3 regions of the Pseudomonas solani genome follow, and region 1 is predicted to be linked to each of the others. Evidence: riboswitches for the same ligand, from Rfam matches in the RefSeq annotation. Region 1 holds a riboswitch; each other region holds the start of a gene.
What was found. Region 1 has a riboswitch for cobalamin ahead of PSm6_RS29400 (TonB-dependent receptor). Riboswitches for the same ligand answer to the same signal wherever they lie in the genome.
Positions count from the first base shown of each region.

Region 2: it holds a riboswitch for cobalamin, as region 1 does, so the genes downstream of both, PSm6_RS13760 (CbtB domain-containing protein) here and PSm6_RS29400 (TonB-dependent receptor) in region 1, are expected to answer to the same signal.
Region 3: it holds a riboswitch for cobalamin, as region 1 does, so the genes downstream of both, cobG (precorrin-3B synthase) here and PSm6_RS29400 (TonB-dependent receptor) in region 1, are expected to answer to the same signal.

Region 1 covers NZ_AP023081.1:6,481,396-6,485,419, forward strand. The annotation lists gene PSm6_RS29385 (MarR family winged helix-turn-helix transcriptional regulator) at 1-292, shown strand, start outside; gene PSm6_RS29390 (zinc-dependent alcohol dehydrogenase) at 293-1,321, opposite strand; gene PSm6_RS29395 (PaaI family thioesterase) at 1,325-1,768, opposite strand; cobalamin riboswitch at 2,020-2,221, shown strand; gene PSm6_RS29400 (TonB-dependent receptor) at 2,329-4,024, shown strand, end outside.
Region 2 covers NZ_AP023081.1:3,038,352-3,042,375, reverse strand. The annotation lists gene PSm6_RS13770 (cobalamin biosynthesis protein) at 1-271, opposite strand, end outside; gene PSm6_RS13765 (CbtA family protein) at 345-1,052, opposite strand; gene PSm6_RS13760 (CbtB domain-containing protein) at 1,063-1,245, opposite strand; cobalamin riboswitch at 1,348-1,559, opposite strand; cobalamin riboswitch at 1,618-1,811, shown strand; gene cobW (cobalamin biosynthesis protein CobW) at 1,908-2,960, shown strand; partial or broken gene cobN (cobaltochelatase subunit CobN) at 3,021-4,024, shown strand, end outside.
Region 3 covers NZ_AP023081.1:3,023,529-3,027,552, reverse strand. The annotation lists gene PSm6_RS13705 (cobalt-precorrin-5B (C(1))-methyltransferase) at 1-7, opposite strand, end outside; gene PSm6_RS13700 (bifunctional cobalt-precorrin-7 (C(5))-methyltransferase/cobalt-precorrin-6B (C(15))-methyltransferase) at 52-1,257, opposite strand; cobalamin riboswitch at 1,339-1,528, shown strand; gene cobG (precorrin-3B synthase) at 1,614-2,954, shown strand; gene PSm6_RS13690 (precorrin-8X methylmutase) at 2,951-3,577, shown strand; gene PSm6_RS13685 (precorrin-2 C(20)-methyltransferase) at 3,577-4,024, shown strand, end outside.

The DNA of each region.
Region 1 (4,024 bases):
GCGCGTCGACGGCATCAACGTCGGCGAACTGGCCGCCCTCCTCGGCGTCAGCAAGCAGGCGCTGCACCGCCCGCTGACCCACCTCTTCGAACGCGCCCTGGTGACCCAGCAGCGCGACCCGGAACAGCACCGCTACAAGCGCCTCTCCCTCAGCACGGAAGGCCATGACGTGGAGCACCGCGCCACTGACCTGGAGCGCCGGGTCATCCGCGCCGCACTGGACACCACCGACACGGACGGCCGGATCGCCTGGCACTCGGTCATGCAATCCCTGGCCGCCCGTCTCGACTGATCAGCCCGCCGAGGTGATGCGCTCGCGCACCACGATGCACTTGGCCAGCGGCTGGATCAATGCCTCGGTCGCCTCCTCCCAGGGCACCACGCTGGGGCTCACCAGCAGCGGGTCGCAATGCCCCTGCTCCACCAGCTCCAGCACCCTGGGGATGTGCGGCCGCACGCTGCAGGCGCCCACCGAGAGGGTGACGTCGCGCATGTACATGCCAAACAGCGGGATGGCCGGGTCCTCGAAGATGATGCCGATGCACGAGCAGTGCCCGCCCGGCGCCAGCGCCAGCAGGCCGGTGCGCAGGGCCTGCGGGTCGCGGGTGGCGGACACCACCAGGTCATAGCGCTCGTTCAGCGCGCCGTCGCCGCCGTTGCGCAAGGTGGCGCCGCTGCGCACGGCGAGGTCATCGCGGTAGCCGTCGCCATCCAGGTAATCCACCTCGGCGGCTCCGGCGGCGCGGGCCATCTGCACCGCGAGAATGCCCAGGCTCTCGGTGCCGCCCACCACCAGTACCTTCGCCTCCTCCCGCGTCGCCAGCGGGCGGCTGGTGGCCACCCAGGCATCGGTGAGGTTGTCGCTGGCGCTGGCCACGGCCACCGGGTCCAGCCCCGGCGGCAGCACCACCAGCATGGCGTCGGCGAAGGGCACCCGCACCACCTCGGAGAACAACCCGCCCCAGTGGCCGCCGGCCGGCACGCCATAGGCCGCGTGGCGGGCGACACCGGTGCAGGCCGTGCTGCGCCCCGCCAGGCATTGGCGGCAGGTGCCGCAGGCGATCTTCCAGGGCACCGAGACCAGGTCGCCGCGCTTCACCGTGGTCACCTGTGCGCCCACTTCCAGCACCTCGGCCACGCACTCGTGGCCCAGGGCGAAGGGCGGCTTGAACGGCGTCAGCCCGGCCACCAGGCGCCGATCGAGGTCGCAGGAGGCCGAGGCAATGGGCCGTACCAGCGCCGCCAGCGGCGAATCCAGCACCGGCGACGGTGCCTCCTCCCAGGCCAGGCGCCCCGCGCCCTTGACGATGAGTTCGCGCATGGCTCAGTCCCGCACGTTGAAGGTGGTGGTGGCGCGGGCGCAGAGCTTGCCGGCCGCGTCGCGGATATGGGCGTCGCACACCGCCAGGCTGCGGGTGCGCTCCACCAGCCAGCCCTCGACGCTGTACAGCTCGCCGACCTTGAGCGGGCGCAGGTACTTCACGCCCAGGTCCACCGTCGAATAGGGCGTGTCGGCGGCCAGAGTGGAGAACAGCGCCAGGGCCGCCGCGCCATCCAGGCAGGTGGCGGCGAAACCGCCGTGCACCGCGTTGGCCGGGTTGAGGTGGCGGGCATCCGGCCGCGCCTCGATGAAGACGCGCCCGGGCTCCACGCCCACCACCTTCATCGCCATGGTGTCGCCGATGGCGGGTGCGGGCAGCTTGCCGGCGATCACCGCCTGGAGGAGTTGCAGGCCCGAAGGCAGGGTTCTGTTGGGGGTATCGGTCATCACAGGGCTCCTGGCTCTGCCGGGGTCGGCGAGCGATTGCGGGATGGAGGGCCGGCAGCCCTCCACAGGGCCAGCGCGAGGGAATCGCCCTGCAGCCCGTGGACGGACGATACGTGAGCGCCAACTCTCAAATCAACATTGTTGATATGACAAAAAAGAAGGCATTCCGGCAAGGTCGACAGGGCTCTGGAACGGGCTTTTCCGCCATCTGCCGCAACACACTGGCGTTGACGACCGGGCGTGTGGATGGTCATATGCGCGCCGTTCCAGGTGTCCCACGCCGTCGTGCGTGGGGTGAAACGGGAAGCCGGTGCGTCCTCAGGACCAGTCCGGCGCTGCCCCCGCAACGGTAAGCGAGCGCTGCATTCGAAACGCCACTGTGCACCTGCATGGGAAGGCGAATGCCGCGTGATCCTCGCAAGCCCGGAGACCGGCCTGGAGCATCGATAGGCAAACCCGCGGTGGGCGGGCACGGGCCGGTTTTCGCTTGGGCGCTCGCGCCTGCGCACGCCTTTGCATTCCCTCCGGGCTCCATTCATTCCTGACGTGATAGGAACGACATGTCCCGCACCTTCAGCTCCAACGCTCCGGCAAGCGCCGCCCTCGGCCTGCTCGCGCTCTCTATCTCCCTCGCCCTGCACGCCGAAGACGGCGCCCTGGCCCTGCCCACCACCGCCGTCACCGGCCAGGCGGACGACGCCCCCATCAGCCTCGACACGCCGCTGCCCGCCGGCTCGCGCCTGGGCCTCTCCGCCCTGGAGACCCCGGCCAGCACCAGCAGCATCAGCGGCGAAGAGGTGCGCGGGCGCAACAACGCCACCGTGCAGGACGCCGTGACCCGCTCCCCCGGCATCAGCAACATCGGCACCCCCGGCAACGGCGGCACCGCGCTCTCGGCCCGGGGCTTCACCGGCCACGCCTCGGTGATGCAACTCTACGACGGCACGCGCTTCTACACCGGCATGGGCACCGTCACCTTCCCCACCGACCCGTGGATGGTCGAGCGCATCGACGTGATCCGTGGCCCGGCCTCGGTACTCTACGGCGAAGGCGCCACCGGCGCGGTGATCAACGTGGTGCCGAAGAAGCCCTTCGAGGGCGAGATCCGCAACCGCCTGCGCCTGGGCTACGGCTCCGACGACCGCCAGCAGATGGCACTGGACAGCGGCGGCTCGCTCACCGACACCCTCAGCTACCGCCTCAACCTCAACCGCGAAACCAGCCACGGCTGGATCGACCGTGGCGACTCGAAGAACCTCGGCCTCAGCGCCGCCCTGCGCTGGCAGGCCCGCGACGACCTGGCGTTCACCCTGGCCCATGACCAGGGCGACCTCACGCCGATGAACTACTTCGGCACGCCGCTGATCGACGGCCACCTACGCGACAGCCTGAAGGAGAAGAACTACAACCTGCACAACGCCGAGCAGCACTACAACGACCAGTGGACCCGGCTCGTCACCGACTGGACCCTGGCCGACGGCATCAGCGCCAGCAACCAGCTCTACCACATCAAGAGCCGCCGCTACTGGCGCAACGCCGAGGCCTACAACTGGGACGCCGGCCTGGGCCAGCTGGAGCGCGCCGAGAACCTGCGCATCAAGCACGAGCAGGAGCAGATCGGCGACCGCCAGACCTTCACCTTCGACCACTCGCTGTTCGGCCTCAGCAGCCGCACCCTGGTGGGCGCCGAGTTCAACCGCATCCGCTTCAACCTGCTGAACAACTCGCCCTACATCGATGTGGGCGGCGACTACGTCGACCCGTGGAACCCAACGCCCGGCTACTACCAGAGCGCCTCGGCCTACGGCCCGCACTCGCGCAGCGAAACCCGCACCGTCGCCCTGTTCGCCGAGAACCGCACCCAGTTCGACGAGCGCTGGTCCCTGGTCACCGGCATCCGCCGCGACCAGAACCACATCGACCGCGACGACCTGCGCGCCAACACCCGCAGCGACAGCAGCCTCTCCGGCGGCAACTGGCGCGCCGGCCTGGTGTTCGCCGCCACGCCGCAGTTGTCCTTCTACGGCCAGTACTCCACCAGCGAGGACGGGGTGAGCAACCTCATCACCCTCAGCCCCACCCAGCAGAAGATGGACCTCACCGAGTCCAAGCAGACCGAGTTCGGCCTCAAGCAGCAGTTCTGGGACGGGCGCGGCGAATGGACCCTGGCCGCCTACCACATCGTCAAGAAGAAACTGCTCTCCCGCGAGTCGGTGACCCGGCCCACCCAGCAGATCGGCCAGCAATCCTCCGATG
Region 2 (4,024 bases), 3.2 Mb from region 1:
GGCTGCCGGTTTCCCGCAGGGCGATGGCCGACAGGCCGGACAAGCGCCCCTCGCAGGCCGCCAGCTGCGCCGCCGGCAGCAGCGCCAGGGGCAAGCGAAGGGTCAGCGCCAGGGCCTGCAACCCCGGCTCATCGGCTTTGCTGTCGACACTGGCCAGGGCGCTGAGATCGCCGGGTACAAGTTCGTACTCGGCCAGGGCAGCGTCGAGCAGCGCGCGCAGCTCCTGCTCCGAGCAGCCGCGCCGGCAACCGAGGCCGGCCACCAGGGTCATCGCCCGGCCTCACAAAACAAAACCCCGCGAAGGGCTGGGCCCTGCGCGGGGTCGATCGGCAGCGAAGCCCGGCTCACGCCAGGTCTTGGCTCGCGGAGCGCTGGTACAGCCAGGCAGCGGCCCAACCCAGGGCGCCCCAGAACAGCGCGTTGGTCACCAGCGAGGCGGCGATGAACTCGTGCTCCAGCGCTTCCGGCGCCAGGCTCGCATGCACTTCAGGCTGCGGTGCGCCGACCACATGGGGGATCACCAGCAGCGCCAGGCCGACGATGCGCAGGACCCAGTTGCGGCCGAAGGCGATCAGCGCCAGGCCAGCGGCAGTGGAGGCGGCGGTGCCGATCCACCAGACCTGGCGCTGGGCCAGGTCGGCGGCTGCGGTACCCGGCAGCTCCGGCGGCAGGCCGAGGGACGGCGCCAGGGCGAAGGTGGCGAAACCGGCCAGGCCCCAGAGCAGGCCCTGCCAGGCGCGGGTCGGGCCGCGCAGGCTGAACAGCGCGGCCAGCAGCAGGGCGAAGCCGACCGCCACCACCAGGTTGGCGCCACCGGTGGACAGGGTGCGCTGCCAGCCGTCTTCCGGCGCCCAGGCTTCGGCGTCGTGTTCATGGGCGGGCGCGCCGGCGGCGTGCTCGTGGGCGTGTTCGGTCTGCTCGGCCGATGCCGAATTCTCGAAGGTTTCCGCATGGAGAATCAGCGGGGTGACCCACAGGCTTTGCAGCAGGGTCAGCACGATGGCGGCGAAGAGACCGGCGAACCCGGCGGTCTGGGCGATGCGCTTGATCACGGTTGCGCCCTCAGTGGCAGGGGAAGGCGGAGCTGTGACGGGTATCGTGGGCAGCGTTGTGCACCGCCTCGATGTGCGAGAAGCCGGCGAAGTACACCAGCGACAGGCCCAGGAGGCTGGCACCGATGGCGATGGCCAGGCGTTTGGACAGGGGGACGGCGGCGGCCGAATGGCTCAGTGTGCTGCTGGACATGGTGCTTCCTCTGCGATGCGGGTGAGTCGGCAAGAGGAACGCGTGCGAAGAAAGCGGCCGCGCGGGGACCGCATTTCCGGCGTGCGCCCGCCCACCGCGGGTTGCCAAAAGAGTGATCAGGCCGGTCTCCGGGCTTGCGACGCCAGCCATGGCTGGTCGGGTTTGCCTTCCCATGTCCGCCGGACACAGTGGCTTACAGATCCCTACGTGCGCTTACCGTTGCGGGGGCAGCGTCGGACTCGCCCTGGGGCACACCGACTTCCCGTTTCACCTCGCGCGCGACGGCGCGAGACACCTGAAAAAACCGCACAAGAACATCACGAGTCCGACTGGCCGTCAACCGCCGCGATTGACCGCCGCCCCCGCCCTGCGTAGCCTTCGGCCCTTCGAGGTTCCGCGGCCGTGCGCCGCGGCTAAGAGGGAACACGGCCAAGCCGTGGCTGCCCCCGCAACTGTGAACAGCTGAGGTCCTATCCACAGCCACTGCCCATCGGGCGGGAAGGCGGAAGGACGGCGCATCGCGCCAGGCTGTGAGCCAGGAGACCTGCCTCGGCGAATTTCCAGACAACCGGGCGGGGTGATCCGGTGGCGAATCGGGCCCCCAGTGCCCTCGTCCCGCGCGCCCGCCGATCCGATCGACTCCCAGCAAAGGGCTGCCGCGCATGAAAACCCTGGCCAAACTCCCCGTCACCATCGTCACCGGCTTCCTCGGTGCCGGTAAGACCACCCTGCTCCGCCACATGCTCGACAACGCCGAGGGCCGCCGCATCGCGGTGATCGTCAACGAGTTCGGCGAGCTGGGCATCGACGGCGAAATCCTCAAGCAATGCTCCATCGGCTGCAGCGAGGAAGAGGCCGTGGGCCGCGTCTTCGAACTGGCCAACGGCTGCCTGTGCTGCACCGTGCAGGAGGAGTTCTTCCCGGTGATGCGCGAACTGGTGGCCCGCCGTGGCGACCTCGACCAGATCCTCATCGAGACCTCCGGCCTGGCCCTGCCCAAGCCCCTGGTGCAGGCCTTCCAGTGGCCGGAGATCCGCAGTGCCTGCACCGTGGACGCGGTGATCACCGTGGTCGACAGCCCCGCCGTCGCCGCCGGCACCTTCGCCGCCCACCCCGAGCAGGTGGACGAGCAACGCAAGCAGGACCCGAACCTCGACCACGAGTCGCCCCTGCACGAACTCTTCGAAGACCAGCTGGCCAGCGCCGACCTGGTGATCCTCAACAAGGCCGACCTGCTCGACGCCGACGCCCTGGCCGCCGTGCGCGCCGAAGTGGCCGAGGAGCTGCCGCCGGCGGTGAAGATCGTCGAAGCCAGCGCCGGCAAGCTGCCGCTCTCCGTGCTGCTGGGCCTGAACGCCGAAGCCGAGGCGCACATCGGCAGCCGCGCCACCCACCACGACCACGAAGGGCACGAGGACCACGACCACGACGAGTTCGACTCCTTCCACGTCGACCTGCCGGAAGTGGAAGAGGCCGCCCTGCTGGCCGCCCTCGGCCAACTGGTGGAGCGCCACGACGTGCTGCGCATCAAGGGCTTCGCCGCCATCCCCGGCAAGCCCATGCGCCTGCTGGTACAGGGCGTCGGCAAGCGCTTCGACAAACACTTCGACCGCAAGTGGCTGGCCGACGAAACCCGCGCCACCCGCCTGGTGGTGATCGGCCAGGAGCTGGACCCGGCCACCATCGCCAACGAACTGCGCACTGCCCTGGCGTAACCGCCGAACCGGCTCCTCTCCCCCGGGAGAGGGCCGCACCACCGAGCCAAGGCCCGAGCCATGCACCTGCTGCGCACCCAACCTGGCGGCTTCGTCCCCGACGACGGCATCGCCCACCTGGCCCAGACGCCCGCCGAGCTGGTGATCCTCTGCAGCGGTGATTCGCACCTGGCGCTGCTGGCCGAGGCCGCCCGCGAGCTGCCGGCGGACTACCCCAGCCTGCGCCTGGCCAACCCCATGCAGCTGCAGAACCACGCCTCGGTGGACCTTTACGTCGACGAGGTGCTGCAGCACGCCAAGGTCATCCTCATCTCCGTGCATGGCGGCGTCGGCTACTGGCGCTACGGCATCGAGCAACTGGTGGCCCTGGCCGAGCGCGGCACGCAGCTGATCCTGGTGCCCGGCGACGACCGCCCCGACCCGGAGCTGGCCCGCCTGTGCAGCGTCCCGGAAGAAGACGCCGAGCGCTGCTGGCAGTACCTGCGCCAAGGCGGCCTGGATAACGCCCGGCAGCTGTTCGCCAGCCTCGCCAGCCGCTGCCTGGGCCGCGACTACCCGTGGCAGGCGCCCAGCACCCTGCCCCGCGTTGCCGTGCATCACCCGCACCAGCGCCCCGCTCATCTCGACCACTGGCGCGCCGACTGGCGGGAGGGCCAGCCGGTGGCGGCCCTGCTGTTCTATCGCACCCACCTGCAGGCGGCGAACACCGCCTTCATCGACGCCTTCTGCGAGCGCCTCGCCGCCGTCGGCATCAACCCGCTGCCCATCGCGGTGGCCAGCCTCAAGGAAGCCGAGTGCCTGGCCGTGGTCGAGGACTGGCTGGACGCCGTCGATGCCGAGCTGATCATCAACACCACCGGCTTCGCCCAATCCAACCCCGACTCACCCGGCCAACGCCCGTTCCGCCGCGACGTGCCGGTGCTGCAGGCCATCTGCTCGCTGGACAACCAGCCGCTCTGGGAAGAGAACCCGCAAGGCCTCGGCCCGCGCGACCTGGCCATGCACATCGCCCTGCCGGAGCTGGACGGGCGCATCATCACCCGCCCCATCAGCTTCAAGGGCCT
Region 3 (4,024 bases), 3.2 Mb from region 1:
CACGCATGGCGGGGTCGTGCAGGGCAGGACTCGGCGGCGCTCGGCGCCAACCTAGGCATCCTTGAGCACCTCGAGCAGGGTGATGGGCAGTGCCGAGCGCCAGGTGTCGAAGCCGCCCAGGGGCTGGGCCTGGGCGATGGCGATGCGGGTCAGCTCGCCGCCATGGGCTTCGCGGAAGGCCACCAGCACCGCCTCGCTCTGCAGGGTCACGGCATTGGCCACCAGGCGGCCGCCGGGCTTGAGCTGGCTCCAGCACCGCTCCAGCACACCGGGTTCGGTGACGCCGCCGCCGATGAACACCGCATCGGGCGCGGGCAGGCCGTCGAGGGCGGTGGGGGCCTGGCCGGCCACCAGTTGCAGGCCGGGCACGCCGAGGGCGTCGCGGTTGTGGCGGATGTGCGCCTGGCGGCCCTCGTCGGCTTCGACGGCGAGGGCGCGGCAGGTGGGATGGGCGCGCATCCATTCGATGCCGATGGAGCCGCTGCCGGCGCCCACGTCCCAGAGCAGTTGCCCGGGTTGCGGGGCCAAGCGTGCGAGGGTGATGGCGCGAACGTCGCGCTTGGTCAGCTGGCCGTCGTGGCGATAGGCGTCGTCGGGCAGGCCGCAGGTGAGCGGCAGGCGCCGGGCCTGCTCGCCGGCGCGGCAGTCGATGGCCACCAGGTTGAGGGCGGCGACCTCCATGGCCGGCCACTCGCCGGCGATTCCATCGATGCGCCGCTCGGCCGGGCCACCCAGGTGCTCCAGCACGGTCATGGCGCTGGGGCCGAAGCCGCGTTCGTTCAGCAGGCCAGCGATAGCAGCGGGGCTTGCGCCGTCGTTGCTCAGCACCAGCAGGCGGGCGCCGTCATGCAGGTGCAGGTTGAGTGCAGCGAGGGGCCGCGCCACCAGGGAGACCAGGCTGGTGTCCTGCAGCGCCCACCCCAGGCGCGCGGCGGCCAGGGAGGTGGACGAGGGCGCGGGTAGCACACGCAGCTCGTCGGCGGGCAACTGCCGCGCCAGGCTGGCGCCGACGCCGAACAGCATCGGGTCACCGCTGGCCAACACGCAGACCGGCGCGCCACGGCGTTGCAGCAACGGCTCCAGGGAGAAGGGGCTGGGCCAGGCAGTGCGCCGGGCGCGAATGCAATGGGGCAGCAATTCCAGCTGGCGCGGGGCGCCCACCACCTCCTCGGCGGCCAGCAGCGCGTGGCGCGCGGCCTTGCCCAGGCCGGCGTAGCCGTCCTCGCCTATCCCCACCAGCGTCAGCCAGGGCTGCATGCGTTTTTCCTCGTATCCGACCGTGCCGCGTCCGTTGGGCATCCGACAACCAGCCGCATCCCACAGCCGCGCAAAGCGGGCATAATAGCGCCCTTCACCGGTTGCCGGAGCGCCCACTGCGCCCGGCCTAAGAGGGAACACGGTCCAAGCCGTGGCTGCCCCCGCAACTGTATGCAGCGAGTTCTCGCGATCCGTGCCACTGGGAAACCGGGAAGGCCGCGACGGACACTGACCTGCCAGCCAGGAGACCTGCCGGTGACACCAGTCGCGTGTGCACGCATCGAGCGGGGTGTCTCGGTGCCAGGGTTCCCCGTGCGGGGAACACGGTCGCCGCGGCAACTGACCCGGTGACCACGGTGAAACAGGCTCCCTCCAGCGCTCCATCCGTCCGCCCCTCGGCCTGCCCGGGGTTGCTGCGTATCGTCCCGGCGAAGGATGGCGGAATCTGCCGCATCAAGCTGCCCTGCGGTCGCCTGCAGGCCGGCACGGCCGAAGCCCTGTCGATCGCCGCCCATGGCCATTCCGGCGGCGTGCTGGAAGCCACCAACCGCGCCAACCTGCAGATCCGTGGTGTGACCCCGGGCAACGAACAGGCGCTGATCGCCGAGCTGCTGGCCATCGGCCTGGGCGCCGCCACGCCGGGCGCGGACGATGTGCGCAACCTGATGGTCAGCCCCGCCGCCGGGCTCGACCCGCAGGCGCTCCAGGACATCCGTCCCCTGGCCGCGCGCCTGCTGGCCCTGCTGGAAGACAACCCGCGCTTCCACGTGCTTTCGCCCAAGTTCGCCCTGCTGCTGGACGGCGGCGAAGCCCTGGCGATGCTCGACCACCCCAACGACATCTGGCTGGCCGCCATGGAGCCCGGCAAGGACGGCCTGTTCGCCTTCGGCCTGGCCGGCTGCCCGCCCCGCGAAACCGGCGACGCCCCTGCCCTGGCGGCGGTACCCGGCGCCCGGGTGCCGGCCCTGGTGGAGGCGCTGCTGGACCTCTTCCTCGAACTGGCCACGCCGCAGCAGGCCCGCATGCGCGACCTGCTCGGCAGCCTCGGCGCCGAGCGTTTGCTGGCCGAACTGCGCCAGCGCCTGCCCTTCCCGTTGCATGAAGCCGGCAACTGGCGCCGCGCTGCCAGCGACCTGCGCCCCGTTGGCGTGCTGCCGCAACTGCAGGCCGGCCTGTACCTGGTGGGCGCCATCCCGCCCCTGGGGCGCCTGCAGGCCAGCCAGTTGCTGACCCTCGCCGAACTGGCCCAGCGCCACGGCGACGGCAGCCTGCATATGACCCCCTGGCAATCGGTGCTGCTGCCCAACGTACCGGGGCAGGAAACCGCCCCGCTGCTGGCCGAGCTCACGGCCCTGGGCCTGTGCACCGATATCGACGCGCCCCTGGCGCGCATCCAGGCCTGCACCGGTTCCGCCGGTTGCGCCAAGGGCCTGGCCGACACCAAGGCCGACGCCCTGACCCTGGCCGCCGTGCTGCCCGACGGTGCCCAGGTGCACCTGTGCGGCTGCCCGCGCTCCTGCGCCGCCGCCAACGTGGCGCCGCTGACCCTGCTGGCCACGGGCGACGGCCATTACGACCTCTATCGACGCGACGACGGCGCCGGTGGCTTCGGCCGCCCGCTGGCGCGCGACCTGGACATACACGCGGCGGCCGCCTGGCTGGCCGCCACGCCTGACAGCTGGAGCTCCACCGAATGATCGATTACATCCGCGATGGTCAGGAGATCTATCGCCACTCCTTCTCCATCATCCGCGCCGAGGCGGACCTCTCCGCCATCCCGCCGGACCTGGAGAAGCTCGCCGTGCGCGTGATCCACGCCTGCGGCATGGTCGACGTGGTGCAGGACCTGCGCTTCTCCCCCGGTGCCGGAGCCGCCGGCCGCGCCGCCATCGCCGCTGGCGCGCCGATTCTCTGTGATGCACGCATGGTGGCCGAGGGCGTGACCCGCGCGCGCCTGCCGGCGGACAACAAGGTCATCTGCACCCTCAACGATGCCGGCGTGCCGGAGCTGGCCCGCGAGCTGGGCAATACCCGTTCGGCGGTGGCACTGGAGCATTGGCGCGAACACCTGGAAGGCAGCGTGGTGGTGATCGGCAACGCACCCACCGCGCTCTTCTACCTGCTGGAGATGCTCGATGCCGGCGCGCCGAAGCCGGCGCTGATCCTCGGCTTCCCGGTGGGCTTCGTCGGTGCGGCGGAATCCAAGGACATGCTCGCCGCCGACAGCCGTGGCGTGCCCTACGTGATCGTGCGTGGTCGTCGTGGCGGCAGCGCCATGGCGGCGGCGGCGATCAACGCCCTGGCCACGGAGGTGGAGTGATGGGTGCGCAGGAACATTCCGGCAAAGGCCGGCTGATCGGCCTGGGCGTGGGCCCCGGCGACCCCGAACTCATCACCCTCAAGGCCCTGCGCCTGCTGCAGTCGGCCCCAGTAGTCGGCTACTTCGTGGCCAAGGCGAAGGCCAACCTGGGCCAGGGCGGCAATGCCTTCGGCATCATCGAGCAGCACCTGGTGGAGTCGCAGCTGCGCATGCCCCTGGTCTACCCGGTGACCACCGAAAAGCTGGAGCCGCCGCTCTCCTACGAGGATGTGATCAGCGACTTCTACGACACCGCCGCCCAGCAGGTGGCCCAGCACCTGGACGCCGGCCGCGACGTGGCGGTGATCTGCGAGGGCGACCCGTTCTTCTACGGCTCCTACATGTACCTGCACGACCGCCTGGCCGAGCGCTACGAGGCCGAAGTGGTGCCGGGCGTGTGCTCCATGC